DNA from 3 places in the Herbaspirillum sp. NPDC087042 genome. Region 1 is predicted to be linked to each of the others. Evidence: predicted binding sites of a transcription regulator. Region 1 holds the regulator's gene; each other region holds the start of a gene.
The links. The regulator sigma-54, encoded in region 1, starts transcription at its own class of promoters, with help from an activator protein. The targets are predictions, from matches to a motif close to TGGCANGNAANCTGCTTT.
Positions count from the first base shown of each region.

Region 2: the regulator sigma-54 is predicted to act here: its motif matches at 7,248-7,265, upstream of ACIPHN_RS07160 (ammonium transporter).
Region 3: the regulator sigma-54 is predicted to act here: its motif matches at 4,998-5,015, upstream of ACIPHN_RS03005 (PEP-CTERM sorting domain-containing protein).

Region 1 covers NZ_JBIUZW010000010.1:175,286-185,097, forward strand. The annotation lists gene ACIPHN_RS15320 (UbiX family flavin prenyltransferase) at 1-272, opposite strand, end outside; gene grxD (Grx4 family monothiol glutaredoxin) at 301-612, opposite strand; gene hpf (ribosome hibernation-promoting factor, HPF/YfiA family) at 824-1,186, opposite strand; gene ACIPHN_RS15335 (RNA polymerase factor sigma-54) at 1,341-2,831, opposite strand; gene lptB (LPS export ABC transporter ATP-binding protein) at 2,894-3,634, opposite strand; gene lptA (lipopolysaccharide transport periplasmic protein LptA) at 3,634-4,272, opposite strand; gene lptC (LPS export ABC transporter periplasmic protein LptC) at 4,318-4,926, opposite strand; gene ACIPHN_RS15355 (KdsC family phosphatase) at 4,923-5,477, opposite strand; gene ACIPHN_RS15360 (SIS domain-containing protein) at 5,477-6,505, opposite strand; gene ACIPHN_RS15365 (hypothetical protein) at 6,633-6,839, opposite strand; gene ACIPHN_RS15370 (cation:proton antiporter) at 6,904-8,895, shown strand; gene ACIPHN_RS15375 (methyl-accepting chemotaxis protein) at 9,085-9,812, shown strand, end outside.
Region 2 covers NZ_JBIUZW010000004.1:1,663-11,474, reverse strand. The annotation lists gene ACIPHN_RS07195 (2,4'-dihydroxyacetophenone dioxygenase family protein) at 19-546, shown strand; gene ACIPHN_RS07190 (SDR family NAD(P)-dependent oxidoreductase) at 557-1,291, shown strand; gene ACIPHN_RS07185 (MFS transporter) at 1,524-2,810, shown strand; gene ACIPHN_RS07180 (SDR family NAD(P)-dependent oxidoreductase) at 2,923-3,648, shown strand; gene ACIPHN_RS07175 (IclR family transcriptional regulator) at 3,764-4,561, shown strand; gene ACIPHN_RS07170 (hypothetical protein) at 4,668-5,282, shown strand; gene ACIPHN_RS07165 (alkaline phosphatase D family protein) at 5,333-6,958, opposite strand; gene ACIPHN_RS07160 (ammonium transporter) at 7,315-8,517, shown strand; gene ACIPHN_RS07155 (SDR family oxidoreductase) at 9,055-9,795, shown strand.
Region 3 covers NZ_JBIUZW010000001.1:663,266-673,077, reverse strand. The annotation lists gene ACIPHN_RS03025 (SDR family oxidoreductase) at 1-608, opposite strand, end outside; gene ACIPHN_RS03020 (nucleotide sugar dehydrogenase) at 636-1,916, opposite strand; gene ACIPHN_RS03015 (right-handed parallel beta-helix repeat-containing protein) at 2,018-3,457, opposite strand; gene ACIPHN_RS03010 (YdcF family protein) at 3,481-4,113, opposite strand; gene ACIPHN_RS03005 (PEP-CTERM sorting domain-containing protein) at 4,311-4,934, opposite strand; gene ACIPHN_RS03000 (TIGR03013 family XrtA/PEP-CTERM system glycosyltransferase) at 5,495-6,880, shown strand; gene prsK (XrtA/PEP-CTERM system histidine kinase PrsK) at 6,891-9,008, shown strand; gene prsR (PEP-CTERM-box response regulator transcription factor) at 8,989-9,812, shown strand, end outside.

The sequences.
Region 1 (9,812 bases):
ACCATGCCGGTGGAGGCAAAGGAACCGCTGGCGACACAGGCGCCCACGTCACGCACGTTGTGCACCACGTCGGCCAGCGCTTCGACATCCTTGCGCCGCATGTCCAGCTCCTGGTGGAGCGTGAGCACGCCGGCGTCGGAAATCATCAGATGGGTCTCGACCTGCCCCTGCTTGCGCAGGTGTTCCAGCAGCCGCACGCCATAGATCGCGCCGGTCGCGCCAGTGATGGCGATGACCAGGCGCTGGCGCGGTGTGCCGGAGGTGGCGTTCATGATCGCCAGGCTTGTCGGGGAAAGCGGATCAGCCCTGGATGAGGGTCTGCAGTTCGCCCGAGGCGTACATCTCGCTCATGATGTCGGAGCCACCGACGAATTCACCCTTGACGTACAGCTGGGGAATGGTCGGCCAGTTCGAGTATTCCTTGATGCCCTGGCGCACGTCCGGGCTTTCCAGCACGTTGACGGTGACGATGTTCTCGGCGCCGCTGGCCTTGAGCAGCTGGATGGCCTTGCCGGAGAAGCCGCATTGCGGGAACTGGGCGGTACCCTTCATGAACAGCACGACAGGGTTTTGGGTCACGGTTTCTTTGATCCAGGATTGGACGTCGCTCATGGCTATGCCTTTGAAAATGGGATTGCCGACATTATAGGGAAAAGCCGGCGCTCGCGTTGGAACCGCCACACCCGGATTGATCTCGCACACAACAGTTTATTTCAATCGGGAAACTATTTATATGATATGCAAGCAATGACGCAGCTTGCCCAAATGCAAAAGGGCGCTTGCGCGCCCTTTGCTCATGTCAGGTGATGAAACTGTCAGGGCATCATGCCGCGCCAGCCATCATGTCGCCGGCAGCTTCGTCCGGCAGGCGTTTGGCGGCGGAGTGATGCTCCTGCAGCCGGTCCTTGTGCTTGATGACCTGGCGATCGAGCTTGTCGATCAGGGCATCGATAGCAGCATAGAGGTCGTGTGCGATGCTTTCCGCATGTAGATCCTTCCCCTTGATGTGGACGTTGATTTCCGCTTTTTGGCGCTTTTCCTTTTCTGTGAGTTTATCTACGCTCAGGATCACGCTGACGTCGATCACGTTGTCGAAATGGCGCTTGATGCGTGCCAGCTTGCTTTGCACGTATTCCCGCAGGGCGGGGGTCAGTTCGAGGTGGTGTCCACTGATGGTCAGATTCATACAACACTCCTATCGTGAAGTCACTGGAGGTTCGAGCAATCCATCGCTACTGCTGCGCTGCCAAAGGCACGTCTGACGTGTCGGTTGGCATCGGATGCTTGCCAGAACACAGCAACGGCTACTGCAGAGAAACTGAGAAAAAAATGCGAAACACTCAGAGGGACTTGCGGAGATTGACCGGCGGAATCTTCAACACTTCGCGGTATTTGGCGACTGTACGTCGCGCGACCACCATGCCTTGTTCTGCCAGCATATCCGCAATCTTGCTATCGGATAATGGGGTCTGCGGGTTTTCGGCTCCTATCAACTGTTTGATCAGTGCCCGTATCGCGGTGGAGGAGGCTTCGCCTCCGGTTTCAGTCGCGACGTGGCTACCGAAGAAGTACTTCAACTCAAACATGCCGTGCGGCGTGAGCATGTATTTCTGAGTTGTCACGCGAGAGATTGTGCTCTCGTGTAGACCCAGTGTATCAGCAATTTCACGCAGCACAAGGGGGCGCATGGCGACTGCCCCATGTGAAAAGAAGTTTCTTTGACGTTCGACAATAGCCTGTGCAACTCGCAAAATTGTATCGAAGCGCTGGCGCATATTCTTGATGAGCCACTTCGCCTCCTGCAGCTGGGAAGACAGCGATCCCTCGCCCTTGGCCTGCTTCAGCGCACTCGCATACATGGCATTGACGCGCAGCTTGGGCATGACCTCATGGTTGAGCATGACCTGCCAGCCGGTCTTTGTCTGTTTGACAATCACATCCGGCACCACGTAGTCGGAGGAATCGCGCGCGAATTCCGCACCCGGATGGGGGCGGCACTGGCGGATCACCGCCTGGGCTTCGCGCAGGTCCTCGTCGTCGCAATCGAGGGCTTTCTTGATCTTGTTGAAGTCGCGCTGGGCGAACAGCGGCAGGTAATCCTCAACGATCCTCAGCGCCAGCTTGCGGGTCACGAACGGCACCTTGGGCAGGCGCCGGATCTGCAAGGCCAGGCATTCGCCGGCACTGCGCGCGCCGACACCGGCCGGGTCCAGGCTCTGCAGCAATTTCAGCGCAATGCCCAGCTCTTCCAGGTCGATGCCCAGCTCTTCGGGCAGGCGCGCCAGGATATCTTCCAGCGGTTCTTCCAGATAGCCGCTGTCGTCGAGCGCGTCGGTGAGCAGTTCCAGCAGTGCGCGGTCGCGCAGGGTGCGGGCGGTCACGCGGATCTGGTCCAGCAGGTGTTCGCGCAGGGTGATTTCGTGGGCTTCCAGTTGCGGACGGGCATCTTCGTCGTCAGACGATTTGCCGTTGCGGGCAACGTCGTCGAAGCTCCAGTCGGACTCGCCGCTGACACCGCCCTCGGGGGCGTTGTCCTGGTATTCGAAGCTGGATTCGCCATCGGCGCTGGCGGGGGCCGCGTCGCCGCTGCCTTCGCTGTTGCCTTCGGCCACACCCGAAGAGGGCGTGGCACTGACGGCACCATCGGCCAGCAGGCGCACCGAATTGTCCAGCGCATCGTCGAGGCGTTCCAGCAGCGGATTGTCGGAGAGGATCTGTTCCAGCTCCTGGTGCAGTTCCAGCGTCGACAATTGCAGCAGTCTGATCGACTGCTGCAATTGCGGCGTCAATGCGAGGTGCTGCGAAGTTCGTAACTGGAGCGATTGTTTCATCTGTTTTTCGTGTGGCGGCGTGGCCCGCTGTTTTCTATGCCTAGCATCTCCGCACGCAGGTCTTACATGCGGAAGTGCTCTCCCAGGTAGACGCGTCGGACCGATTCGTTGGCGATGATCTCATCCGGATTGCCGCTGGCCAGGACCGTGCCCTGGTTGATGATGTAGGCGCGGTCGCAGATGCCCAGGGTTTCGCGCACGTTGTGGTCGGTGATGAGCACGCCGATGCCGCGTTCCTTGAGGAAGCGCACGATGCGCTGGATCTCGATCACCGCGATCGGGTCGATACCGGCAAAGGGTTCATCCAGCAGCACGAAGCGCGGATCGGTGGCCAGGGCGCGGGCGATCTCGACGCGCCGGCGCTCACCGCCTGACAGCGACAGGGCCTGGCTTTCGCGCAGCTTCTCGATCTGCAGTTCGTGCAGCAGGTTGTTGAGGCGGTTCTCGATTTCGTCGCGCGAGAGTGACTTGCCGTCTTCCTTGCGCAGTTCCAGCACGGCGCGGATATTGTCTTCCACCGTCAGCTTGCGGAACACCGAGGCTTCCTGCGGCAGGTAGGACAGGCCCAGCGTGGCGCGCTTGTGGATGGCCAGGCGCGAGATGGGCGAGCCATCCAGGTCGATCTCGCCGCCATCGGACGGCACCAGGCCCACGATCATGTAGAAGGAGGTGGTCTTGCCGGCGCCGTTGGGGCCGAGCAGGCCGACCACTTCGCCGCTGCGCACTTCCATGGAGACATCGCGCACGACCTGGCGGGCGCCATAGCTTTTCTTCAGTCCGCGGACTACCAGCGAGCTCGTCATTACTGGTCCTTTCCGGGTTGCGCGGCCTGGGGCTTGCGTTGCGGCGCGGCCGGCTGACCCGGGACGGAAGCAGGGGCGGGAGCAGGCGCAGCACCGGCCGGCGGCGGACTCTTGGGCTGGATCACGGCCGTGATGCGGCCGGCGCCCGGCTTGCTTTCGCCGCTGACGGTGTTGTTGACCGAGTAGAACTCGGCGCGGCTGTCATAAGAGATGAACTCGCCATTGACCTCGTCGGTGACGCGCTTGCCATCCATGCGCTGGATGTGGGCGCGCTGGAACAGCTTGGAAATCTCGGTCTGCTCGGAGTACTCGATGCGCTCGGCCTGGCCTTCGATCCACAGGTCGGGGCCGCCATCGCGCTTCTGGCGGAAGCTGGCCAGTGCGCCCGGGGCGGCGTACAGGGTCGCATACTCGTAGCCGTACTGGTCGGTCGTCAACACCACGCGACCGGCCTTGATGATGAGCGTGCCGCGGGTCATCACGACATTGCCGGTGAAGGTCTTCACCTGGCGCACGTCGTCATAGACCATCTGGTCTGCTTCGATGTTGGTGGGCTTGGTGGAGTCGGCCTTCTCGGCACGCGCCACGCCGCACACGGCAACCAGCATCAACAAGGGCAGTAAGAGTGAGCGTTTCATAGATTCCTGTCGGGTCTTGGCGATCTTGTTGTAATGGGGAGGGACTCAGCGTTTCTTCGGGGCCGGCTCGTAGTAGCCGCGGACATTGCCAAACAACTGCACGACCGCCGTGGCGTTGTTGGCCAGCATGCCCACACCATTCAATCTGGTGGTGCCCATCGTCATTGCAACCGGTTTGTCGGTCTTGACGATTTCATCGTCGGGCAGCAACAGCAGGTATTCCGACACCAGGTGCATGGGGTCGCGTCCCTTGGTGGCGCCACGGATGGCGTTGGCATTGCCGTACATGTGGATCTGGGTCTGGTCATCGGTCACGTGGGCGGTGTCCGAGTACAGCTCCATGGGGGGCTTTTCCTTGTCCAGGTTGTGCACCACCGGCTTGGTGATCTCGAAGGAGTCGTCCAGCGGGAAGTGGACCATCTTGGTGCCGGAGACGTCGTAGCGCGGCAGGCCGGTCGGCCCCATCTTCACGTAGTTGAAGTTGTCCAGGTAGTAGTCGGGCTTGCCGCGCGGACGTTGCGCCGCCTGCTGGTCGCCAGTGGCGCGCAGCGCCTGCAGCACCCAGAAGCTGCCCAGGGCGGCGCCGATCAGCAGGACCAGGATCACCACGATGCGGATCCGGTCGGCTGCACGTTCGCCGCTGCGCCCGCTCATGCCAGGTACGGCGCCAGCGCCGCCTCGTAGTTGCCCTGGGCGGCCAGCACCAGGTCGCAGACTTCGCGCACCGCGCCGTTGCCGCCGCTGGCCTGGGTCACGTAGTCGCTGCGGGCCTTGACCTCGCGATGACCATTGGCCACGCAAGCCTTGAAGCCGACCCGGGTCAGCACCGGCAGGTCGATGACGTCGTCACCCAGGTAGCCGCAGGCCGATGCGCTCAGGCCGGTGTGCTGCAGCAGTTGCTCGAAGGCCTGGCGCTTGTCATGCACGCCCTGGAACACCTGGGCGATGCCGAGATCGCGCGCACGACGCAACACGTAGGGCGACTGGCGCGCGGTGATGATGGCTGCCGCCGTGCCGAACTGCTGCATCATCTTGATGCCGTGGCCATCCAGGGCGTTGAAGCGCTTGAACGCTTCGCCGTCTTCGCCATAGAACAGCCCGCCATCGGTCAGCACGCCATCGACGTCGAAGATCATCAGGCGGATAGCGGCGGCCTTGGCCAGGACGGCCGGGTCGAAGGTGCTGGCGAAGGCTGGCGTGGTCATCAGATCACCTTGGCACGGGTCAGGTCATGGATGTGCAGCGCACCGGTCAGCACGCCATCGGCATCGGTGACCAGCAACTGGTTGATGCGGAATTCTTCCATCAACTGCACGGCATCCACCGCCAGTTGGTCCTGGTTCACGGTACGCGGGTTGGCGTGCATGATGTCGGCGATGCAGAACTTGCTGAAGTCCTGGCCGCGTTCGAGCAGGCGGCGCAGGTCGCCGTCGGTGAACACGCCGATGGGACGGAAGTCCGCATCCACCACGGCCGTCATGGCCATGCCCTTGCGCGTGATTTCCATGAGCGCCTCCGACAGCGAGACATCCGGGCGTACCGCCGGGATGGCATCGCCACTGCGCATCACATCGCGCACATGGGTCAGCAGGCGGCGGCCCAGCGCGCCACCGGGGTGGGAGCGGGCGAAATCCTCTTCCAGGAAGCCGCGCGCATCCAGCAGCGAGACCGCCAGCGCGTCGCCCATGGCCAGGGTGGCCGTGGTGCTGGCGGTGGGGGCCAGGTTGAGGGTACAGGCTTCCTTGTCCACGCCCACGTTCAGGTGGACGGTGGACAACCGGGCCAGGCTGGAGTTGTCATTGCCGGTCATGGAGATGATGACCGCGCCCATGCGCTTGACGATGGGCACGATGGCCATCAGCTCGGCGGTTTCACCGGAGTTGGAAATGGCGATGAAGACATCCTTGGCCGTCACCATGCCCAGGTCGCCATGGGCGGCTTCGGCCGGATGCATGAACAGCGACGGGGTGCCGGTGGAGGCCAGGGTAGCGGCGATCTTGCGGCCGATGTGGCCGGACTTGCCGATACCGGAAACGACGGCGCGGCCATTGCTTTGCAGCAAGAGATGCACGGCCTGGGCCAGTGGCTCGGCGCTGTCGTCGGACAGGCGGTTCTTCAGCGCCAGGATGGCATCGGCTTCGATCTGCAGGGTCTGGCGCGCCAGTTCGAGGGCGCGGCGGGCATCCCCGGCCGAAAAAGATGCAGGCGTGGTTTTGTCATCGGTTACACTCATAACCGAAGTATAAACGAATTAGCAAAGCAAAAAACTTGCCAGATGTAAGGGAATGCTGCTGGCCTGACCCGGTCGGGCGCGGTGCAGCATGCTTGCAACAGGGAGCGCACTGGCAGTGGCGACGATATCAGGTTGCGGTGCAAAAAATGGTAAGGCAATGGGGGCACAGGAATGAAGCTGCTGTTGCCATGTCGCCGGCCTGAATCCACAAACTGGTGCGCACCAAACTGGGCCGGTGCTGGCGTGCCGCGGCCATCATCCCGATCGGCCTGATCGGCTTGATCTGCCCACCCATCTCGGCCATCCGGCATGTTTCTCGCTTCACGGTGGTCAATGCGATTGCCCGTGCTGATTCCCGGCGAGTCCCAACATCGTTACCAGAATCACATCATCCACACATGTTTTCCGGACTGGAACTGACCCTCTTCCTTCTGGCCGCGGCGGTGCTCGGCGTGGTCGCTTTTCGCATGATGCAGTTGCCCCCCATGCTGGGCTACCTGGTGGTGGGCATCGTGATCGGGCCGCACGGCCTGGCCTTTGCCGAGGATAACGAGACCACCCATGCGCTGGCCGAGTTCGGCGTGGTGTTCCTGATGTTCTCGATCGGCCTGGAGTTCTCGCTCTCCAAGCTCTCGGCGATGCGGCATATCGTCTTCGGCCTGGGCGTAGCCCAAGTGGCGGCCACCATCGCCGTGACCATGGTCGGGGCCTGGGGCGCGGCCATGTTCCTGCCGCAATTCATCAACGTCACCTGGCAGGCCGCCTTTGCGCTGGGCGGCGCCTTGACCATGTCTTCCACGGCCATCGTCTCCAAGCTGCTCACCGAACGGCTGGAGCTGGAGACCGAGCACGGCCGCCGCATCCTGGGCGTGCTGCTGTTCCAGGATCTGGCCCTGGTGCCGCTGCTGATCGTGGTGCCGGCGCTGGCCAAGGATTCCGGCGACATCATGGTGACCCTGGCCTGGGCGGTCGGCAAGGCGCTGGTGGTGCTGGCGCTGCTGCTGTTCTTCGGCCAGAAGCTCATGCGTGGCTGGTTCCGCATCGTGGTCAAGCGACGCTCGCAGGAACTGTTCATGCTGAACCTGCTGCTCATCACCCTGGGCGCGGCCTGGATCACCGAGAAGGCCGGCCTGTCGCTGGCGCTGGGCGCCTTCATCGCCGGCATGCTGATCTCCGAGACCGAGTTCAAGCATCAGGTGGAAGAAGACATCAAGTCCTTCCGCGATGTGTTGCTGGGCCTGTTCTTCATCACCATCGGCATGCTGCTCAATGTGCGCACCCTGGTGGACCACTGGTTCCTGGTGCTGGCCCTGCTGACCGGCCCGGTGTTGCTCAAGTTCGGCCTGATCGCGGCGCTGGCGCGGCTGTTCGGGTCGAGCCCGGGCGTGGCGCTGCGCGTGGGCCTGGGGCTGGCGCAGGCCGGCGAATTCGGCTTCGTGCTGCTGAGCCAGGCCGGTGGCCTGAAGCTGGTCGACCCCATGCTCATCCAGGTGATCCTGGCGGCCATGGTGCTTTCGATGCTGGCGACGCCCTTCATCCTGGCCAAGTCCGACGCCATCGTCATGAAGCTCTCGGCCAATGAATGGATGCTGCAATCGCTGGCCCTGACGCAGCTGGCTACCCGCACCATGGGGGTGCAGAAGCATGTGATCATTGCCGGCTTCGGCCGCAGCGGCCAGAGCCTGGCGCGGCTGCTGGAAGAAGAGGGCATCGCCTACCATGCGCTGGAGATGGACCCGGAGCTGGTGCAGGATGCCCGCAATGGCGGCGCCAATGTCTCCTATGGCGATGCCGCACGGCGCGAAAGCCTGGTGGCCGCCGGTATCCATCGCGCCGCCGCCCTGGTGGTGACTTATGCCAGCACGCCCTCGGCGCTGAAGGTCTTGCATCATGCCGCCGAGCTGGAACCGGAGCTGCCCGTGATCGTGCGCAGTCACGACGACGCCGACATGGAAAAGCTGCTCCATGCCGGCGCCACCGAGGTCGTGCCGGAGGCGCTCGAAGGCAGCCTGATGCTGGCCTCGCACGCGCTGGTGATGCTGGGCGTGCCGCTGCGCCGCGTGGTGCACCGGGTGCAGGATGCGCGCGACGAACGCTATGCCTCGCTGCGCGGTTACTTCCACGGCATGTCCGACGCCGAGGCCGATGGCGTGGGCATGAACGTACGGCTGCAGTCGGTTTCGCTGATCGACGGCGCCAGCGCGGTTGGCCGCACGCTGGCCGAGCTGGACCTGCCGGCCCAGTGCGGCGCCGAGGTGGCCATGCTGCGGCGGGGCAAGCTGCGTATCGAAGCGGGCCAGGATACGGTGCTCCTGGCCGGCGATATCGTGGTCCTGCGCGGCAGCTCGGAGAGCATCCTGCGGGCCGAAAAGCGCCTGCTCAGCAAATAAACCGGTCGCCACACCAAAATAATTGTTCTCCTGGCCGGGCGCGCCCCTGTTCCCTTGGTACGGGAAATGCTAGTGTTTCCCTGCGGCAGTGAGCAGGCTTATCCGCGCCTCTCGCTGCACCCATGCGCGCTAGCGGCTTACACGATGAGTCGCTGGCAAAGAAAACAAGAACGCAAGTCCAGGAGAAACATGTTCAGCACACTCACGATCAGGGCACGCCTGATTTTCGTCATCGGTTTTCTGGCCCTGCTGCTGGTGGCGTCCGGCGTATTGGGCGTCGCCAGCCTGCGCTCGACCAATGCGCAGATGCGCTCGCTCTACGAGGACAGGCTGGTCGCCTTCTCCGAGCTGGAGCGCATGTCCTCGGCGCTGGATGCAGCGCGCAACGGCATCTCCAGCTCGCTGGTGGGGGACTCCGGCGAGATCGATGCCAGCATGGACAAGCTGGAAAAATCGCTCAAGGACAATGACGCCGTCATCAAGCAATACCAGGCCACCGCGCTTACCGACGAGGAAGCCGCGCTGCTGCAGAAGATGGTGGCGCAGCGGCAGAAATTCATCGCCGAGGGGATCAAGCCCGCCGTCGAGGCCCTGCGCAATCGCGACCTGCAAAGTGCCATCGAGGTGTATGGCGATGCCATGCTCAAGCGCTATACCGAGACCCACACCACACTGGCGCAACTGATGGACCTGCAGCGCAATGTCGGTCGCGATCTCTACGAGCAGGCCCAGCGGCGCTATCAGCTCCTGCTGGTGGTGATGAGCGTGGCCATGGCCGCCGGCCTGGCGGTGGCACTGTGGATGGGCGCCCTGCTGGTGAAGGCCATCTCGCGTCCGCTGCAGCGCGCTGTCACGCTGGCGCAGGCGGTGGCTGCGGGCGACCTGACGCAACAGATCGTCGTGCATAGCCAGGACGA
Region 2 (9,812 bases), on a different contig from region 1:
CACAATGAGGAGATTCCCATGAGCACCACCATGCCGGCCGATTCCAGGATGACGCCCTATCAATTCCCCAATCCCAAGGAAGCGCCGCTGGAAATCGTGGTCAACCCCGCCATTCCCGAGGATGAGCGCGTCTGGGTGCCGCAGGCGGAAAACGTCTGGTTCCGTCCGCTCTGCCTGAATGTCTCGCAAGGCTACTGGACCAACCTGCTGCGCGTGCGCAAGTCCGGCGTGCTGTCGCGTCACCGCCATCCGGCACCGGTGCATGGCATGGTCCTCAAGGGCAAGTGGCGTTACCTGGAACACGACTGGATTGCCGAGCAAGGAAGCTACGTCTTCGAACCGCCCGGCGAAACCCACACCCTCTACGTCCCCGAGGAAGTGGAAGAGATGATCACCTACTTCCACATCACCGGCGTGATGTTCTACTGCGATCCCTGGGGCAAGTTCGAGGGCTATGAAGACGTCTTCACCAAGCTGGAGATGTGCCGCAAGCACTACGAAGCCGTTGGTCTGGGCGCCGACTACGTCAACCGCTTCGTGCGCTGAGGCGGCGGTCATGGCTTACCAGCAAGCACAATACGATTTGCGTGACAGCGTGGCCGTCGTCACCGGCGGCAACGGTGGCATCGGCGCGGCCATCTGCGCGCGCCTGGCGCAAGCCGGCGCCCGTGTGGTGGTCTGGGACCTGCACACCGATGCGGCCTCCCCCTATCGCCAGCAACGGGTCGATATCAGCGACGCCGCCTCCACCGACGAGGCCGTCCATACCCTGCTGGCCGAGACCGGCCGCATCGACTTCCTCGTCAACAATGCCGGCTACGCGGGTTCCACCGTACCGCTGGACCAGTACGACGTGGCCGAATGGCACCGCATCGTGCAGGTCAACCTGCTGGGCGTGTTCCACGCCTGTCGCAGCGTGGTGCCGGCCATGCGCGCCGCCGGACGCGGACGCATCGTCAACATCGCCTCGCTGGCCGGCAAGGAAGGCACGCCCAATGCATCGGCCTATAGCGCCGCCAAGGCCGGCGTACTGGCGCTGACCAAGTCGCTGGGCAAGGAGCTGGCCGAGACCGGTGTGCTGGTCAACGCCATCGCCCCGGCGGCGGTGAAGACCACGCTGCTGGAACAGATGTCGCCAGCCCATGTGCAGACCATGATCGATAAAAGCCCCATGCATCGCCTGGGGACGGTGGAAGAAGTCGCCGAGATGAGCGCCTGGCTGTGCTCGGGCTCATGCAGCTTCAACACCGGAGCAGTGTTCGATCTCTCGGGTGGCCGCGCGACCTACTGAGCCGCGACACCCGGCAGGAAAACAGGAAAGAACTCATCCGGGCAAGCGGGAATCGCAACCGGGCCAGTGTGCCCGGTTGCGCCGGAGAACAGGCAAGGACGGATCCACAACGTCCTGAAGAAGGCATTCCCGCCACAGGCTTCGGCCACCGTTAGTACAGCGAGCGCTGCGACAGACAGCGCCGGCCGCAAGCGCCAATGGCTTTGACTCATTCACTCTGGAGACACATTTCATGGAAGTACAAAAGCAAAAGAGCCCCCGGCTCAAACGCATACAGGTGGTCGCGCTCAGCTTCCTGATGCTGGCGGGCATCGTCAACTACCTGGACCGCAGCACGCTGTCCATCGCCAACCACTCGGTGAGCCAGGAACTGGGGCTGTCGGCCTCGCAGATGGGCTTGCTGCTGTCGGCCTTCTCGCTGGCCTACGCCTTCTCGCAACTGCCCATCGGCGCCATGCTCGACAAGTTCGGCGCACGCGTGATGCTGGGCGCGGGCATGTTCATCTGGTCGGTGGCGCAGCTGGCCGGCGGCTTCGTCGGTAACCTGCAGCAGTTCCTGGTGGCCCGCGTGTTCCTGGGCCTGGGCGAGGCGCCGCAGTTCCCGGCCGGTGCCAAGGTGGTCTCGGAATGGTTTGCCATGCGCGAGCGCGGCGGCCCCACCGGCATCTTCGTGGCCTCGTCCACCATCGGCCCCGCATTGGCGCCGCCCATCCTGACCATCCTGATGCTGTCCTTCGGCTGGCGCATGATGTTCGTCATCATGGGCGTGCTGGGCGTGGCGGTTTCCGTGGGCTGGTATCTGTTCTACAGAAACCGCAACGAAGTCGAACTGACCCCGTCCGAAGTGCTGTACCTGGCCGATGACAACGACAACGACCCGAACGCCAATGCCAAGCTGACCTGGGCCGAATGGAAGAGCCTCTTCAAGTACCGCACCACCTGGGGCATGCTGTTCGGCTTCATGGGCGTGATCTACATGGTGTGGCTGTACCTGACCTGGCTGCCGGCCTACCTGGAGCATGAACGCCACCTGTCGATCGCACGCACCGGCTGGGTGGTGGTGATTCCCTACATCTTCGGCACGCTCGGCATGCTCTCCTCGGGCTATATCGCCGATGGCCTGATGAAGCGCGGCATGCCCGCCATCCGCAGCCGCAAGTGGCCGATCTGCGCCGGCCTGATCGGTGCGGGTGCCTTCACCATCCCGGCCGCCTACACCCCCAGCACCACCATGGCGATCGTCTACATCTCGCTGGCCATGGCCTTCGTGAACATGGCGTCCGGTGGCGCCTGGGCACTGGTATCGGTGGCCATTCCGCGTCGCCTGGTGGCCTCGCTGGGCAGCATGCAGAACTTCGGCGGCTACCTGGGTGGCTCGCTGGCACCAGTGATCACCGGCGTGGTGGTGGACCAGACCCACTCCTTCGTCAATGCCCTGCTGATCAGCGCCGCCGTGGCCTTCGCCGCCGCCCTGGTGTACATGTTCGTGGTGGACAAGCCGATCGACTCGCAGGCCTGAGGTCTGAGGCCCGAGCCATAAACTCGCCAGAGGCCTGACCCGATGCCATCGCCCTCTTGGGTGATGGCATCCAGCCAGTCCCCTGCACTGCAGACCAAGTAAAGGAAATTCCATGAGCTTCATCCCCGACCTCTTCAAGGGCAAGACCGCGCTGGTCACCGGCGGCACGCAAGGCATAGGCGGTGCGGTCGCGCGCCACCTGGCCGCGCTCGGTGCCAAGGTCATCGCCGCCGGCCTGCCGCCCTTCGCCAACAAGGAATTCGCCGGCACCGGCGTGACCCTGGTGGAAATGAACGTGGCCAGCGAAGCGAGCGTGCGCGCCGCGCTGGCCGGCCTGGACCGGCTCGACATCCTGGTCAACTGCGCCGGCATCATCAAGCGCGGCGCCGAGCTGGAGACCGAGGTCTTCGAGCAGGTGATCGCCGTGAACCTGACCGGCACCATGCGCGTGTGCGCCGCCTCGCGCGAACTGCTGCGGCAATCCGGCGGCTGCATCGTCAATACCGCCTCCATGCTCAGCTTCTTCGGCGGCGGCCTGGTGCCGGCCTACAGCGCCAGCAAGGGCGGCATCGCCCAGCTGACCAAGTCGCTGGCCATTGCCTACGCGGCCGACGGCATCCGCGTCAATGCCGTCGCCCCCGGCTGGATCGCCACACCACTGACGCAGGCGCTGCAGGACGACCCCGCGCGCGCCGGTCCCATCCTGGCACGCACGCCGCTGGGCCGCTGGGGCCAGCCACAGGACATCGCCAATGTGGTGGCCTTCCTCTGTACCGATACGGCCTCCTTCATGACCGGCACCATCATCCCGGTCGACGGCGGCTACCTGGTGGCCTGACCGATACGATTGCATGCCATTTTCCCGCGCCTGCGGCTCCACGCCGGCGCGGGCTTTTTTACTGTGGCACTCCGCTATAATCGGCCCCGACTCTGCTTCCAACCTGCCTGCGCTCATGTCTGCCCACGATAAAAGCACCGAAGACCCGACCAAGATCGCCGGCACTGCCGCCTTCTCCAAGTTCATGGTGGTGCTGCAACTGATCGCCGACCAGGATGGCCCGCTCAACATCGCCCAACTGGCCGCCCTCTCCGGCTACCCCAGGCCCACGGTCTATCGCATCCTGGCCGCCCTCATGGCCGAAGGCATGGTGGTGGAAAACCCGCGCAGCAAGCAGTTCGAAGTCGGCCCGCGCCTGATCAATCTGGCCAGCCGTGCCTGGGACCGCAGCGACATCCGCACCACCGCCATCGAGCCCCTGCGCCAGTTGCGCGACATCACCCGCGAGACCGTCCACCTGGCCGTGCCCAGCGATCTCAGCATGGTCTACATCGAGAAACTGGAAAGCCCGCAAGCCGTGCGCATGGCCTCGCGCATCGGCACCCGCGTGACGCTCTATTCCAGCTCGGTGGGCAAGGCCTACCTGGCCGGTATCGACGAGGCCCGCCGCGAAGCCCTGATGCGCTCGCTGCACCTGGAGCGCTTCACCGAACACACCCACGGCGACCTCGACTCGCTGCGCGCCGACATCGTGCAAACCCGCAGCTGCGGCTACGCCGAGGACCGCGAAGAAAACGAGGCACAGATCCACTGCTATGGCGCCGCCATCGTCGGCCCCGATGGCGTGCCAGTGGCCTGCGTGAGCGTGAGCATTCCGCTGTTCCGGCGCCTGCCCGATCCGCAGCAAGCCTATGTCGCGCCGCTGCTGCACGCCTGCGCGACCATCTCGCGCAAGCTGGCCGGCCCGGGCTGACCAGATCCGCCCCGGCAAGCATCAATGAAGTGTTACCGGATGCTTCGCCCCCGCACAGGGGTGCGCCAGGCTGCTTAAATCTCCGCTTTATCGTTGCGGAGTACTCATGCCTGGTCCTGCCCTATCCCCCCTCCTGAAATCCCTGCTGTGCGCTGCCGGTGCTGCGCTGATGCTGACCACGGCGCTCCCGGTGGCCGCTGCGCCACTGGTGGACCTGATCGCCTCTGACATCCTGCCCATGACCGAGCAGCTCAGGAGCGATCTCAAGCTCAATGACAACCAGCAGATCCTGTGGCGCCAGACCGAGCAGAAGACGCGTGCCATCCTGGCGCAACGCCAGCAGCGCCGCGCCCACCTGCAGGAGCGCACGAATCAGGTATTGCACGCACCGGGCGGCGAGTTCCGCGACCTGGCCGCCGACTACGACCGCGACGGTGCCGCTGCCGAACAGGAAGCCCATCAGCTGCGCGAACTCTGGTTTGCGCTGGCCGATGCACTCGAAGATGGCCAGCGCAAGCAGGTCCAGGACTACATCCTGGATCGCATGCAGCGCGTGGCTGATGGCCCCGGCCGCAGTGAAGGCAGCGGCGGCCGCAGCCGTCCCTCGGGCGGGATGGGCGGCGGCAGCCACGGTGGCATGGGTGGGGGCAGCATGGGGAGCATGAGTGGCATGGGCGGCGGCAGCAACGGCGGCAGCTTCGGTGCCGACAGCGGCTTCTGATACCGCCACCGCCCCGACCGTCTCACGCTTGAAGCTTGGAGTCCGAGGCCTCAGGCCTCGGGTGGCAACTCGACCTTGTAGATCTCCCGGCCATCGGTGTTGTGCAGCGTGACGGTCAGCGTCTTCGACCTTGCATCGATCTTGCCGATACCGAAGAACTGCAACAATTCGGCCGGCGAGCGGTTCTGCTTCATGTCGGCGGGGATGCTGACGAAACGCACGTCCGGACCAAAGGTGCGGTCGATCTCGCCTGGGCCGAAGGTACCCGCATTGATCGGCCCGCCGACGAATTCCCAGAAAGGCTTGAAGTCGGTGAACTGGGCGCGCTCGGGCGCATAGTGCGTGGCCGAGGCATAGTGCACGTCGGCCGTCACCCACACCACGTTCTTGATGTCATGCTGCTTGATGAAGCGCAGCAGCTCGGCCACCTCCAGCTCGCGCCCGGAGGGCTTGCCATTGTCGGCATTGGCCCAGGCCTCGAAGGTGCCGGGCGGCACATCCGGGTTCAGGTCAGGCACCACGATGGACAGCGGCATGTCGCTGGCGATCAGCTTCCAGGTCGAGCGCGAGCGCAGCAGCGCCTGCTTGATCCAGCGCATCTGCTGCGGACCGAGGAAGTCGGCATCATGCCCGCCACGCTGGCGGTTGGGTGAATTGGCGCCACGATAGCTGCGCTCATCCAGCATGAACACCTCCAGCAGCGGGCCATGATTGAAGGCGCGATAGATGCGGAAAGGATCAGCGTTATCGATGCGGAAGGGATTGTGTTCGAACATGGCCTGGCGCGCCCGCGCGGCCAGCACATCGATGTTGCGCTCCTCGTAGCGCTTTTCCTGCGGGCCGATCACCTGGCCCGGATACCAGTTGTTGCGCACCTCGTGGTCGTCCCACTGCACCAGGAAAGGCACCTCGGCGCAGAAGCGGCGCTTGCTGGCATCCAGCATGTTGTAGGCGAAGTTGCCACGATAGTCGTCCAGCGTCTGCGCCACCTTGGACTTGGCCTCGGTGACCACGTTGCGCCACAGGCTGCCATCGTCCAGTTTCACCTCGGCCTGGATAGGACCGTCGGCATAGATCTGGTCACCGGAGTGGATGAAGAAATCAGGACGGAAGCGACGCATGCTCTCATAGACGCGATAGCCGCCCCACTGCTCGTTGATGCCCCAGCCCTGGCCGGCTTCATCGCCAGAGAAGGCAAAGGTGATATCACGCGCCAGGCCGTGCTGCTGTGCCGAGGCCGGCACCATCAGGCTGCCACTGACCGGCTCGCTGAGCGCCGACTCATGCACCAGGTCCTGGAAGCGCACGCGGTAGTAGACCCGCTGCCCCGCCGGCAGGCCGCGCAGGTCCACGCGCGCGGTGTAGTCCTCGCGTGCCAGCGCCATCGGGCCGGCGATGCGGGTGGGGTTAGCGAAGTTCTCGCTGGTGGAATACTCGACCAGCATGCGCGCATTGCGGTCGGTGCGGGCCCAGACGATGGCGCTGTCACGCGTGACGTCACCGCTCATGATGCCGCCCGGGAACTGCGGGCGCAGGCGCTCGGAAGTGACGATGGCCGGCGCGGCGGCAAAGCTGCTGGGGGTGGCGATCACGGCAGCACTGCCCACGGCGGTGGCAGCGCTGTCGCGCAGGAAACGGCGTCGGCTGCGGTCGGCTGGCGACTTCTGGTCTGGCATGGCAACTCCTGTCTAGGTGAGTGAAGCAAGGGGGGAGTTGCAATTTAGCAATCAAGTATGACCGTTCCATGAAAGGAGGATGACCCCGGCCCCACCTGGCGCCCCGGAAACGCAAAATGACGCAATTTTCATCAGATTTCGAGAAGCTGCATCTGCCGCACCAAAATGCAGCCCGACTCTTGGGCAACATTCAGCCATGCACAGAGTTCATGCAAAACACAAGCTGACAAGGCCCTGACGCACTAAAAATATCCTTACAAATCAATCCACTGAAAAATAATCCCCAAAATGGAACGGAAATTGCTTTAGAAGCAGCTTCTTATTCTTTCCTTGCACAATTTTTGGGAGATTTTTTGGTGGACGATCACAAAAACGGCGCAGACGCCCTCTTCATCCTTCTGGGGGCGATCATGATCCTGGCCATGCACGCCGGCTTTGCCTTCCTGGAACTGGGAACGGTACGCAAGAAGAACCAGGTCAATGCCCTGGTCAAGATCCTGGCCGACTTTGCGGTCTCGACCATCGTCTACTTCTTCATTGGCTACTACGTGGCCTATGGCGTGAGCTTCTTTGCCGGCGCCGAGACGCTGGCGCAGAGGAGCGGCTTCGAGCTGGTCAAGTTCTTCTTCCTGCTGACCTTTGCCGCCGCCATTCCCGCCATCATCTCGGGGGGGATTGCCGAGCGCTCCAAGTTCAATCCGCAGCTGGTGGCCACGGCCGTGCTGGTGGGCCTGGTCTATCCCTTCTTCGAAGGCATCGCCTGGAACCAGCACCTGGGCGTGCAGGCCTGGCTGGCACAGGCCTTCGGCGCCGAGTTCCATGACTTCGCCGGTTCCATCGTGGTCCACGCGGTGGGCGGCTGGATCGCCTTGCCGGCGGTACTACTGCTGGGCGCGCGCCGTGGCCGCTACAGCAAGGAAGGCGCGGTCGCCGCGCATCCGCCCTCCAACATTCCCTTCCTGGCGCTGGGCGCCTGGATCCTGACGGTGGGCTGGTTCGGCTTCAACGTGATGAGTGCACAGACACTGGACAAGATGAATGGCCTGGTGGCGATGAATTCGCTCATGGCCATGGCCGGCGGCACGCTGGTGGCGCTGGTGATGGGCCGCAACGACCCGGGCTTTGCCTACAACGGCCCGCTGGCCGGCCTGGTGGCCGTGTGCGCGGGCTCGGACCTGATGCACCCGCTGGGCGCGCTGGTCACCGGTGGCATTGCAGGCGCCATCTTCGTGTGGATGTTTACCCGCACCCAGAACAAGTGGAAGATCGACGACGTGCTGGGCGTCTGGCCGCTGCACGGCCTGTGCGGATTGTGGGGCGGCATCGCCGCCGGCATCTTCGGCCTGCAGGCGCTGGGCGGTCGTGGTGGCGTATCCTTCATGTCGCAACTGATCGGCAGCCTCATGGGCATTGCCATTGCCGCCGCCGGTGGCTGGGTGGTGTATGGCCTGCTCAAGAAGGTGGTCGGCATCCGCCTCGATCCGGAACAGGAATTCGAAGGCGCGGACCTGGCGATCCACAAGATTTCTTCTACGGCGGAGCGGGAGACCAGCTGGTAAGCTGAACATTGATAATTAACAATAAAGTCTGTATTCGGAGAATAAAGTCCGTATGAGAGCGCAAAGTCTGTAAATGAATTTGATACCCTGCTGATTTTTTTGTCGCAAAGCAGGTGTTCCAAAGCAAAAGCCACCTTCTCCGGTGGCTTTTGCTTTTGGAACAATAATTGTTGATTTGTATTGCCCCTTGATCCGAGGCCGCCTTCTTCTACCTCGGTCTGGCCCTGGGACTTCAAAAATCAAACTGGGTCAATTGCTCCCGCAAATCAACACCTCTAAATTTCGCGCCTGTTTTTGGCCGTTAACGGACCTATTCTCGCTCCAAATTCTGATTCTGCTGGTTCATGCTGCGACGGCAGCACTGCCAACTTCCTCTCTGCCTTCACACCGCTTCACAAGGCTTCACACCTCTGAACTGGCTCTTGCAGCCCTGCACAACGACACTGGGAACCAGACGAAGCACACACAGCAACGTCTCAAATCAATCACAACCCAGTGCTGCCCATTACGCAGCCATTGCCAAAAAGGAAATAAATCATGACTATCAACAACACTCGCGTCGCTTTGGTCACCGGTGCTTCTCGCGGAATTGGCGCAGCAATTGCTCGCCGCCTTGCTCGCGACGGCTTCTCCATTGTTGTGAACTATGCCGGCAGCGAAACTGCCGCGAAGAACCTGGTCGAAGAAATCGAGGAAGGCGGCGGCCGCGCAATCAGTGTGCAAGCCGACGTGTCGAGCGAAAGCGCAGTGATCAATATGTTCGACAAGGCAGAGCAAGTTTTCGGCGGCGTGGACGTCGTGGTGAACAATGCTGGCATCATGAAACAAGCCACAGTTGCAAACTTCGATCTGGCGTCGTTTGACCAGTCCATGGCTATCAACGTGCGTGGCGCGTTCCTGTGCATGCAGCAAGCCGCCCGCCGTGTCCGCGCAGGTGGTCGCATTATCAACCTTTCCACAAGCGTTACACCGCTGCGCCGTGAAACCTACGGCGTGTATTGCGCCACCAAATCCGCGGTTGAAGCGCTCACCGCTATCCTTTCCAAGGAAATGCGCGGCCGCAACGTCACCGTCAACGCCGTCGCGCCAGGTCCGACCGCCACCGAGCTCTTCCTGGATGGCAAGTCGCCCGAACTGGTGGAACAACTGGCAAAGCTGAACCCTCTGGAACGCCTTGGCACGCCAGAAGACATCGCATCGGCAGTCTCGTTCGTCGCAGGCCCTGAAGGTAGCTGGATCAACGGTCAAGTTCTGCGCTCGAACGGCGGCATGTCCTAATCGCACCAAACTCGAAG
Region 3 (9,812 bases), on a different contig from region 1:
TGCGGATCCTGGCGGCGGCCGAACACATTGAAGTAGCGCAAGCCGATGCTTTGCAGGCCATAGCAGCGGCCGAAGACGTCGGCGTACAGCTCGTTGACGTACTTGGTCACCGCGTAGGGCGAGAGCGGCTTGCCGATCACGTCTTCCACCTTGGGCAGGCCCGGGTGGTCGCCGTAGGTCGAGCTGGAGGCGGCGTAGACGAAGCGCGCCACCTTGGCATCGCGGGCGGCGACCAGCATGTTGAGGAAGCCGTTGACGTTGTTCAGGTTGGTGCGCAGCGGATCCTCGATGGAGCGCGACACCGAACCCAGCGCCGCCTGGTGCAGCACGTAGTCCGCACCGGCGCAGGCGCGCGCGCAGTCATCGTTGTTGCAGATGTCGCCTTCGATGAAGCTGAAGTTGGCCCAGGCGGCCTCGCCGACCTCGGCGCGGACTTCGTCCAGGTTGGCCTGGCGGCCGGTGCTGAAGTTGTCCAGGCCGGTCACCTGCTGACCCAGCGAGAGCAGCCGGGCCAGCAGGTTGGAGCCGATGAAGCCGGCCACGCCGGTGATGAGCCAGCGCTTGGGTTCTTGCGTGAGTTGCGCGCAAATCGCGTCGTATCTAGTCATGGTGTAGCGTTTCTGGCGACGTGCCGATCAGAGGCGCCAGACGCTGTAGCCGGCCGCGCTCAGGGCGTTCTGGTCGAACTGCGACTTGACGTCGATGAAGCAGCCATTGTCGTTGAGCTTGGTCAGGATCTCGGCCAGCGGGCGCGCCAGCAGTTCCTTGTGCGACACCGCCGCCACCACGGCATCGGCGCGCGGCAGGTCGGACCAGTTCTCCAGCTTGATGCCGTATTCGTGTTCGGCATCCTCGCTGGCGGCGACCGGGTCGTAGACGTGCACTTCCACGCCATAGGATTGCAGTTCGGTCACGATATCGACCACCTTGGAGTTGCGCAGGTCGGGGCAGTTTTCCTTGAAGGTCAGGCCCAGCACGTTGACCTTTGAGCCCTTGATGTGGAAGCCGGCGGCGATCATGGACTTGACCGTCTTCTCGGCCACGAACTTGGCCATGCCGTCGTTGATGCGGCGACCGGCCAGGATCACTTGCGGATGGTAGCCCAGCATCTCGGCCTTGTGGGTCAGGTAGTACGGGTCCACGCCGATGCAGTGGCCGCCGACCAGGCCCGGACGGAAGGGCAGGAAGTTCCACTTGGTGCCGGCGGCCTGCAGCACTTCCAGGGTGTCGATACCGATCTTGTCGAAGATGATGGAGAGTTCATTCATCAGCGCGATGTTGAGGTCGCGCTGGGTGTTCTCGATCACCTTGGCGGCTTCGGCCACCTTGATGCTGGAGGCACGATGCACGCCGGCGGTGATGACGGATTCGTAGAGCTGGGCGATCTTTTCCAGGGTGTCCGGGTCGTCGCCGGAGACGATCTTGAGGATGGTGGTCAGGGTGTGCTGCTTGTCGCCCGGGTTGATACGCTCGGGCGAGAAGCCGACGTGGAAGTCCTGGCCCCACTTCAGGCCGGAATGCTGTTCCAGCAGGGGAACGCAGACTTCCTCGGTGGCACCGGGGTAGACGGTGGACTCGAACACCACGATGGCGCCGCGCTTCATGTGCTTGCCCACGGTGATGCTGGCGCCGGCCAGCGGACCGAAGTCGGGGTTGTGCGCTTCATCGACCGGGGTGGGCACGGCCACCACGATGTAGTCGGCATCAGCCAGGATGGCCGGGTCGGTGCTTACGCTCAGTTGCGTGGAGGCACGCAGTTCCTCGGTGCTCAGTTCGCCGGTGGGGTCAACGAACTTGCGGTAGCTCTCGATCTTGCTCTTGGAGAGGTCGAAACCTACGGTGGGACGCTTCTTGCCAAACTCCACTGCCAGCGGAAGACCCACATAACCCAAGCCTACGACTGCAACGATACTCATGTTTTCCATCCCCAAAAATAAAGACAAATGATCGGGCACGTCCCATGCCCGCTAATTGGTATTGCTGATGTTGCTGCGCGGCTACTCTTTCCGTGCCGCAATCAGGGCTGCCTGCGACAGGCAGCAAAATCCTCGAACGCGCCATAGGATACACGTCCGCTGCGCATTCCTTTGCATAAATCAGGCACTTGTTCCTGCATGTTTTCTCGCACAGGCGGCTTGTCCTTCCAGCGCATGTCCAGCATCTGCGGCGACTGGAACAGATTGCGTACCGGATGACGCCCCAGGTACAGGTTCAGCGCGCCCGTCACCTCGTTCTCGGCGGTGCGCACCAGGCCATCATCGCGGGCGCGCACCACGCTGTCGATCAGGTTGCCTTCGACATCGGCCGTGCTTTCGGCGAAGCGTACCGTAATCCCACCGGTATCGACCAGCGTGTTGTGCAAGATCTTGCTGGCCGCGGCACGATTGAGATAGATGCCGTCGTCGGAACAGGAGGCAATCAGGTTGCCGGCGATCACGCCACCATCCTGCTCGGTGATGCAACGCTTGTCGCGACAGTAGGGCAGGCCGGTACCGCCGCCACCCAGCGACAGGCCGACCTGCTGGCCGGTGTGTCCCTGCAGCAAGTATTCGCACAGCACGATGTTCTGCTCGATACGGTTGCCGCTGCCGGCGCCCTTGACGAAGGCGCCATAGCTGATGCGGTCGCCGCTGGCCTTGATGAAGTCGCTGATCTGGTTGCGCACGATGCGCCAGTTGCTGGCGGCCACCAGGTCGATCGGCGTGACCGGTCCCATGGTCTGGCGTGGTGCGGTGTTGGTCAGGGTATTGCCTTCGATGGTGCCGCCATCGGGGAAGCCGCCTTCGTCACCATTGATCTTGAAATGGGCGTTGAAATTGACGATGCGGTTGTTGCGGGCAATGAAGTGCGCTCCGCGGCCCACCACGTGGAAGGCATGCTCGCAGAACTCCTGGCTCTTGCAGACGCCTTCGATGTTGAGGTTTTCAAAGATCCACCAGGGGGCATCGATCTTGAAGCCTTCGCCGGCATTGAGCTCGATGAAGACGGTGTCGGGGCGCGCGGCCCGCACCACGATGGGCGATTCGGCCTTGCCGGCCTGGCGCACGACGAGCGAACCGTCGCCGTCGATGCGATAGTGGCCGGGCTGCAGGGTGATGATCTGGCCGGGTCGGGCTTGCGCCAGCGACTGGGCCAGTTCGACCGTGTTGCCCACCGGCACCACCACCCCCGTCGGGGCAGGCGTAAAGGCACCGGGCTGGGCGCCGATGGTCCATTGTTGTGGTGTATGGATGTTGCGCTGGCCGCGATCCAGGCGCTGCAGGAGTTCGGCCGCTTGCATGACCAGATTGGTCAGTGCCTCCTGATGCCCCTCGGCACGGCGTTCCAGATAGGGGGCAAGCTGGCGTGGCGGAATGTTCAGGCGCGATAGCGCCACCGCCGCAGTCACGAGGGCCAGCACGATGGCGGCCAGCAGCAGCCAGAGGAGAAGCTTGAGTCGCTTGATTGAAGTGGTCATGGTTGCAATCGGGTTAGACGTGCTTAGCTCGGGTGGTTGGCATTCATTCGCAGTCGATACCACAGCAGGCCCAGCCATTCATAGCTGGCGTAGTAGGCGCGGCGCAAGCCCTCGGCGCTTGGGAGGAGCGATTGTGGTTCCAGGTGATCCAGGCGGAAGAACATGGTGGGAGCAGCAATGGCGTGCAATCCCGCGTGCTCGAAGGCCATGACTGCGCGCGGCATGTGCATGGCGTCGGTTACAAGCAGGACGCGTTCGACCCCGTCTTCGCGTAGCAGAGCTGCCGAATAGCTGGCGTTCTGCTCTGTATTTTCCGAGCGCCCTTCGATCCAGCGCACCGGCGTGGCAAAGTCTTCGCGCAGGGCGCGCGCCATGGCCTCGGCCTTGGAGCGCTGCGGCGCGTCGGCTGGTGCGTTGCCGCCCGACACCAGGATCGGCAGCTTGGTCTGGTGCTGCAATCGTGCCGCGTAGCGCAGGCGTGCCAGCGCCACGTAATCCGGGATATCCATGCCGTCGTATTCTGGAGCGTGGTCCTCGCTGCCGGCGGCCAGCACCACGATGGCCTGCCCCTGGCTGCGCGCGGCGGGGGTGAGCACGGTGGTCTGGTTTTCCAGTGGTTGCACCAGCAGGTTGGACACCGCGGGGATGCACAGCAAGCCGAGTAGTACGATCCCTATGGTGACCATCGCCCGGCCACAGCGTAGATGCCACCGACAAAGCACAAAACCTGCCACTGTGAACAGTAGCAGGTTCATTGGGGGCAGCAGCAAGCATCTTGCTGCTGCCGAAAGCCAGAGCGACGCGCTCATCGATACTCAGGGACGCGCCGCGAGGGTCGGCACATCATCATGGTTCAGATCGCCAGGTTGTCCTTGCGCTTGCGCCATGCCAGCAGGGCCAACAGGCCCAGGCCGAGCAGGGCGATCGAGCCGGGTTCCGGCACGGCGTTGGGGACCTCGATGGCAGCGGTGAAGTAGACGGTATTGAAGTCGCTGGCATTGTTGCTGTAGTAGTTCCAGACCCACTGCGGTGCCAGCGCGCCATAGCCGCTGCGCAGGCCCCAGGGCGAGGTGCCGTTGGCGCCTTCGGAGACGGTGGCGCTGGTGGTGTGGCCAAAGCCGGTCAGGTTCTGGGTCAGGCCGGCGTCGCCGGTGAGCAGGGTGTTGCTGCCGTTGGCGAACACCAGGTTGGCATCCGACAGCACGAAGGCGCCCAGCAGGCCGCCAGGACCGCCCTGGTTGGCCACGACGATGTGCAGGAAGTTGGTGACGCCGGCAGTCAGCAGGGTGCTGAAGTTGTAGGTGGTGGTCCAGTCGTTGGCGTTGCCCACCAGGGTGCCCAGCGTGTTGTTGTTGGTGCTGACGTAGACCTGGAAGACATTGTCAGCATTGATGGTGGTCGACAGCGTGGTCGCATTGGCCGCGCCGGAGCCGATGTTGGCCAGGGCGAACAGTGCGGCAAGCAGGAATTTTTTCATCAGGATGGCCTTATGTGGTGATGTCTGGGTGATGAAGCAGTACCCATCAAATTAATTGTCGTTATAGCAATTGTTGTGCCTGCACATAAAAGCACTTTATTTTCAAGTGCTTGCGTTTTCCGTCGCCGTTGTTGTCTTGAGGAATGTAAGTTTTTCCGACATGGCTTAAATTTTCTTCACGTCACTATTTGACCTGATTTTTCATGGGAGGGCCAATTCAAAATCAGGTAAATTTTTATGCCGTGAAAATGCTTAATTGCCCTGCAAGCCTTATGGGTAAAGGATTTTTGCGAAATGAATGCCGCCCGGAAATGTCCAAAAAACTTACAAATCATGTTGCAAATATGACCAAAAAAGTTCATTCTTCAGCGCTGTGAAGGTGCGGGATTGCGTTAGTGAATGTAAAAGCTTGCACAGAGAAAATTCACGTGACCCCGGTGAGGGGTTTCGGGCAAAAAAAGTGTGTCGTCGCGAGTCGGGTCTGCGGGAGGGACTGGTCGTGTCGCATGGTCGAAGAGGCTAGGGTCGCAGCAAGGTAGTCTGGGAAGTTGGGGGAAAGAATGTTTAGAATTGCCAACCACTATGTGTCCAAGGTAGTGGCGTTTTTGCTGATGATCGAACTGGCCATGCTGTTTGTAGCCGGCTATCTTGGGGTTAACCTGCGTTTTCTTGGCAAGCCCGAGGATATGCGGGATTTTCACCAGTTCTTGTGGCCTACGGCGACCATGGCGGTGTGCATTGTGCTGGGCATGAGTGCGGTGGGCATGTATCAGCGCAATATTGAGCAGAGCGTACGCTGGACGCTGGTGCGTCTGATTCCTTCGTTGGGTATCGCGCTGGTGCCGATGCTGGTGATCTTTTATGTTGTGCCGGCTCTATACCTGGAGCGCAGTGTTCTGGCCATTGCACTGGTGCTGTCGGCGGTATCGGTGTTGCTGGTACGCACGATCTTCTTCCATGTGGTCAAGTCACGCCTGCTGGTGTCGCCCATTCTCTTCCTGGGCAGCAGCGACCTGGTGCGTGACTGCATCGAGACCTCGCGCCAGAACCTGCGCAATCACAAGTACAGCATCGTGGGCGCCATTGCGGTGGCCGGCGAGGAGAGCACCATCACCAAGCTGCTGGAGCCGGCCGGTACCCTGCTGGAGACGGCGCGCAAGTACAAGGCCGAAGAGATCGTGGTGGCGGTGCAGAACCGTCGCGGCGGTGCGCTGCGCATCCAGGAATTGCTGGAGTGCAAGATGAAGGGCGTGCGCGTGACCGATGCTGCCGGTTTCTTCGAGCGCGAGGCATGCCAGATCCGGCTCGACTCGCTGCATCCCAGTTGGCTGGTGTTCGGTAACGGTTTCGACCAGAGCATCATCCGTACCTTCATGAAGCGCAGCTTCGACCTGTTCTGCAGCCTCATCATGCTGCCCTTGCTGTCGCCGGTGATGCTGGGTGCGGCCATCTGCATCTGGCTGGAGGATCGCGGTCCCATCCTGTATCGCCAGGAGCGCGTGGGCAAGAACAACGAAAGCTTCATGGTGCTCAAGTTCCGCAGCATGCGCGTGGATGCCGAGAAGGCCGGCAAGCCGCAGTGGGCGCAGGCGGACGATCCGCGCATCACGCGCGTGGGCAACGTGATGCGCAAGTACCGTATCGACGAATTGCCGCAGCTCTTCAATGTCCTGCGCGGCGACATGAGCTTCGTCGGTCCGCGTCCGGAGCGTCCTTATTTCGTCGAGCAGTTCGCCAACGAAATCACTTTCTACAACGTGCGTCACAGCGTCAAGCCGGGCATCACCGGCTGGGCCCAGGTGCGCTACAAGTACGGCGCATCCAAGGACGATGCCGTGCAGAAGCTGCAATACGATCTCTACTACGTCAAGAACAACAGCCTGTTCCTGGACATGCTGATCCTCATCGACACCTTGAGTGTCGTCCTGTTCGGCGCAGGCACCTGAGGTCCTTCCCATGTTCGGCATGCTGATGGAAGTCGCCCTGCTCAGTTACCTGGTCGCGGCATTGACCTTCTTCCTGTTGGGGGGCTTCCTGGTCCTGCGCAACAAGGGCCAGCCGCGTCGTATCGTTCTGGGCCTGACGTGCGCCATCAATGCCGTATGGGCCTTGCTGCTGGCGCTGCAACTGTGGGCGCCGACGCCCTGGCCGATGGCCGGCGCGCTGCTGGAGGTGGCGCGCAATGTGGCCTGGAACCTGTTCCTGCTGCTGCTGGTGGGGGCGTTCAACCGCGAGCGCCGTGCCACGCTCTCCAATGCCAACCGCTGGCTGGTGGTGGTGGTGCTGTTCTACGCGGTGACCCTGGCATGTACCCTGACAGTGTCTTGGCAGCAGGGCTATCCGGTGCGTGTGGGGCAGTTCACCGTGATGACCCTGTTGCGCACCGGCACGGCCATTCTCGGCCTGTTCCTGGTGGAGCAGCTCTATCGCAATACCCTTGAGGCGCAGCGCTGGGGCATCAAGTTCGCCTGCCTGGGCATGGGCGTGATCTTCGCCTACGACTTCTACATGTACAGCGATGCGCTGCTGTTCCGTCACTTCAATCCCGATACCTGGGTCGCGCGTGGTTTCGTCAATGCGCTGGCGGTGCCGCTCATTGCCATCTCGGCCTTGCGCAATCCGCGCTGGTCGCTGGGGATCAAGGTGTCGCGCCATGTGCTGTTCCATTCGGCCGCGCTCTTTGGCAGTGCCGCCTACCTGCTGGCCATGGCTTCCACCGGTTACTACGTGCGCATCTTCGGCGGCAGCTGGGGGTCGGTGGCGCAACTGGCCTTCCTGTGCGGCGCGATGGTGTTGCTGGTCGGGGTGCTGTTCTCGGGTGGCTTCCGGGCGCGCCTGCGGGTCTTCATCAGCAAGCATTTCTACAACTACAACTACGACTATCGCGAGGTCTGGCTGGCCTTCACCGGTTCGCTCTCGGCCAAGGGGCCGGATCTGGAGCAGCGCGTGGTGGAAGCCCTGGCGCGCCTGGTCGAGAGTCCGGGCGGCGCAGCCTTCGTGGTGCGCGAGGGCAACATCGAGACAGTGGCCTGCTGGAACATGGCCGTGGTGGCCGGCCCCGATGCCGCCAATGCCGAACTGCTGCGCTACCTGGGCGAGAAGCACTGGGTGATCGACCTGCTGCAGCACAAGACCGACCCCGCGCATTACCATCACCTGCCCCTGCCGCAGTGGCTGCGCGATACGCCGCGCGCCTGGCTGGTGGTCCCCCTGCATGTGCATGGCAGCCTGGTCGGTTTCGTGGTGCTGGCGCAGCCGCGCAGTCCGCTCAAGCTCAACTGGGAAGTCATCGACCTGCTCAAGATCGCCGGCACCCAGGCTGGCAGCTACATGATGCAGCAGCAGTTCGCCAATGACCTGATGGTGGCGCGCCAGTTCGAGTCGTTCAATCGCATGTCCACCTTCGTGGTGCATGATCTCAAGAACCTGGTGGCGCAGCTGTCGTTGCTGATGGCCAACGCTGAGCGCCACAAGGATAATCCTGAATTCCAGCGCGACATGATCGATACTATCGACTTCTCGGTACAGAAGATGCGCCTGTTGCTGCACAAGCTCAGTCGCAAGGATTCGGCCGAGCAGAACGAGATCATCGACCTGGACGAATTGCTGCAGCGGACCCTGCGCGCCAAGTCGGCCGGCGGCCCCAAGCCGCGCCTGATCGTGGCCGCCAGCGGCCTGCAGGTGGAGGCCGACTGGGAACGCCTGGAGCGCGTGACCGGCCATCTGGTGCAAAATGCCATCGAGGCGGTCTCGCCCACCAGCGGCCAGGTCGATGTGCGACTGGACCGCGCGGGCGAGCAGGCCGTGATCGAGATCATCGACAACGGTCACGGGATGAGCGAAGAATTCATCCGTGATCGCTTGTTCAAGCCCTTCGAGACGACCAAGTCGGCCGGGATGGGCATCGGTGTATTCGAAAGTCGAGAATACCTGCACGCGCTGGGGGGCGTGCTGCAGGTGGAAAGTACCGAGGGGGTGGGCACGCGTTTTTGCATCAGGCTGCCCCTGCATGCGGCCACGGCCGCAGCGTCGCGACAAATACAAGAGGAAACCAGTGAGTCAAAACAAGCCTAAGATTTTGATTGTGGAGGATGATCCAGGCCTGCAGAAGCAGTTGCGCTGGAGCCTCGATGCCTACGAAGTGCTGGTCGCGGGGGATCGCGAAAGTGCATTGGCGATGGTGCGCCGGCACGAGCCCGCGGTGGTGACCATGGACCTGGGCCTGCCGCCCGATCCGGATGGTGCCACCGAAGGTTTTGCCACGCTGCAGCAGGTGCTGGCGCTGGCGCCCGATACCAAGGTCATCATGCTGACCGGCAACCAGGACCACGCCCACGCAGTCAAGGCTATCAGCCTGGGGGCCTATGATTTCCACCAGAAACCCTGCAACGACGAGACCTTGCGCCTGGTGGTGGAGCGTGCCTTCTACCTGCACGCCCTGCAGCGCGAGCATCGCCGCATGCAGCAGGGCACCGGCAGTTCGCCGCTCAATGGCCTCATCACGCGCGATGCCGGCATGCTGGGCGTCTGCCGCAGCATCGAAAAAGTGGCGCCTTCCTCGGCCTCGGTCATGTTGCTGGGCAACAGCGGCACCGGCAAGGAAGTGCTGGCGCGTGCGCTGCACCAGTTGAGCCCGCGCAGCGAGAAGCGCTTCATGGCCATCAACTGTGCAGCCATCCCCGAGAACCTGCTGGAAAGCGAACTGTTCGGCTACGAGAAGGGTGCCTTCACCGGCGCGGCCAAGCAGACCATCGGCAAGGTCGAACTGGCCAATGGCGGCACTTTCTTCCTCGATGAAGTGGGCGACCTGCCCATGCCCCTGCAGGCCAAGCTGCTGCGCTTCCTGCAGGAGCGTGTCATTGAGCGGGTCGGCGGCCA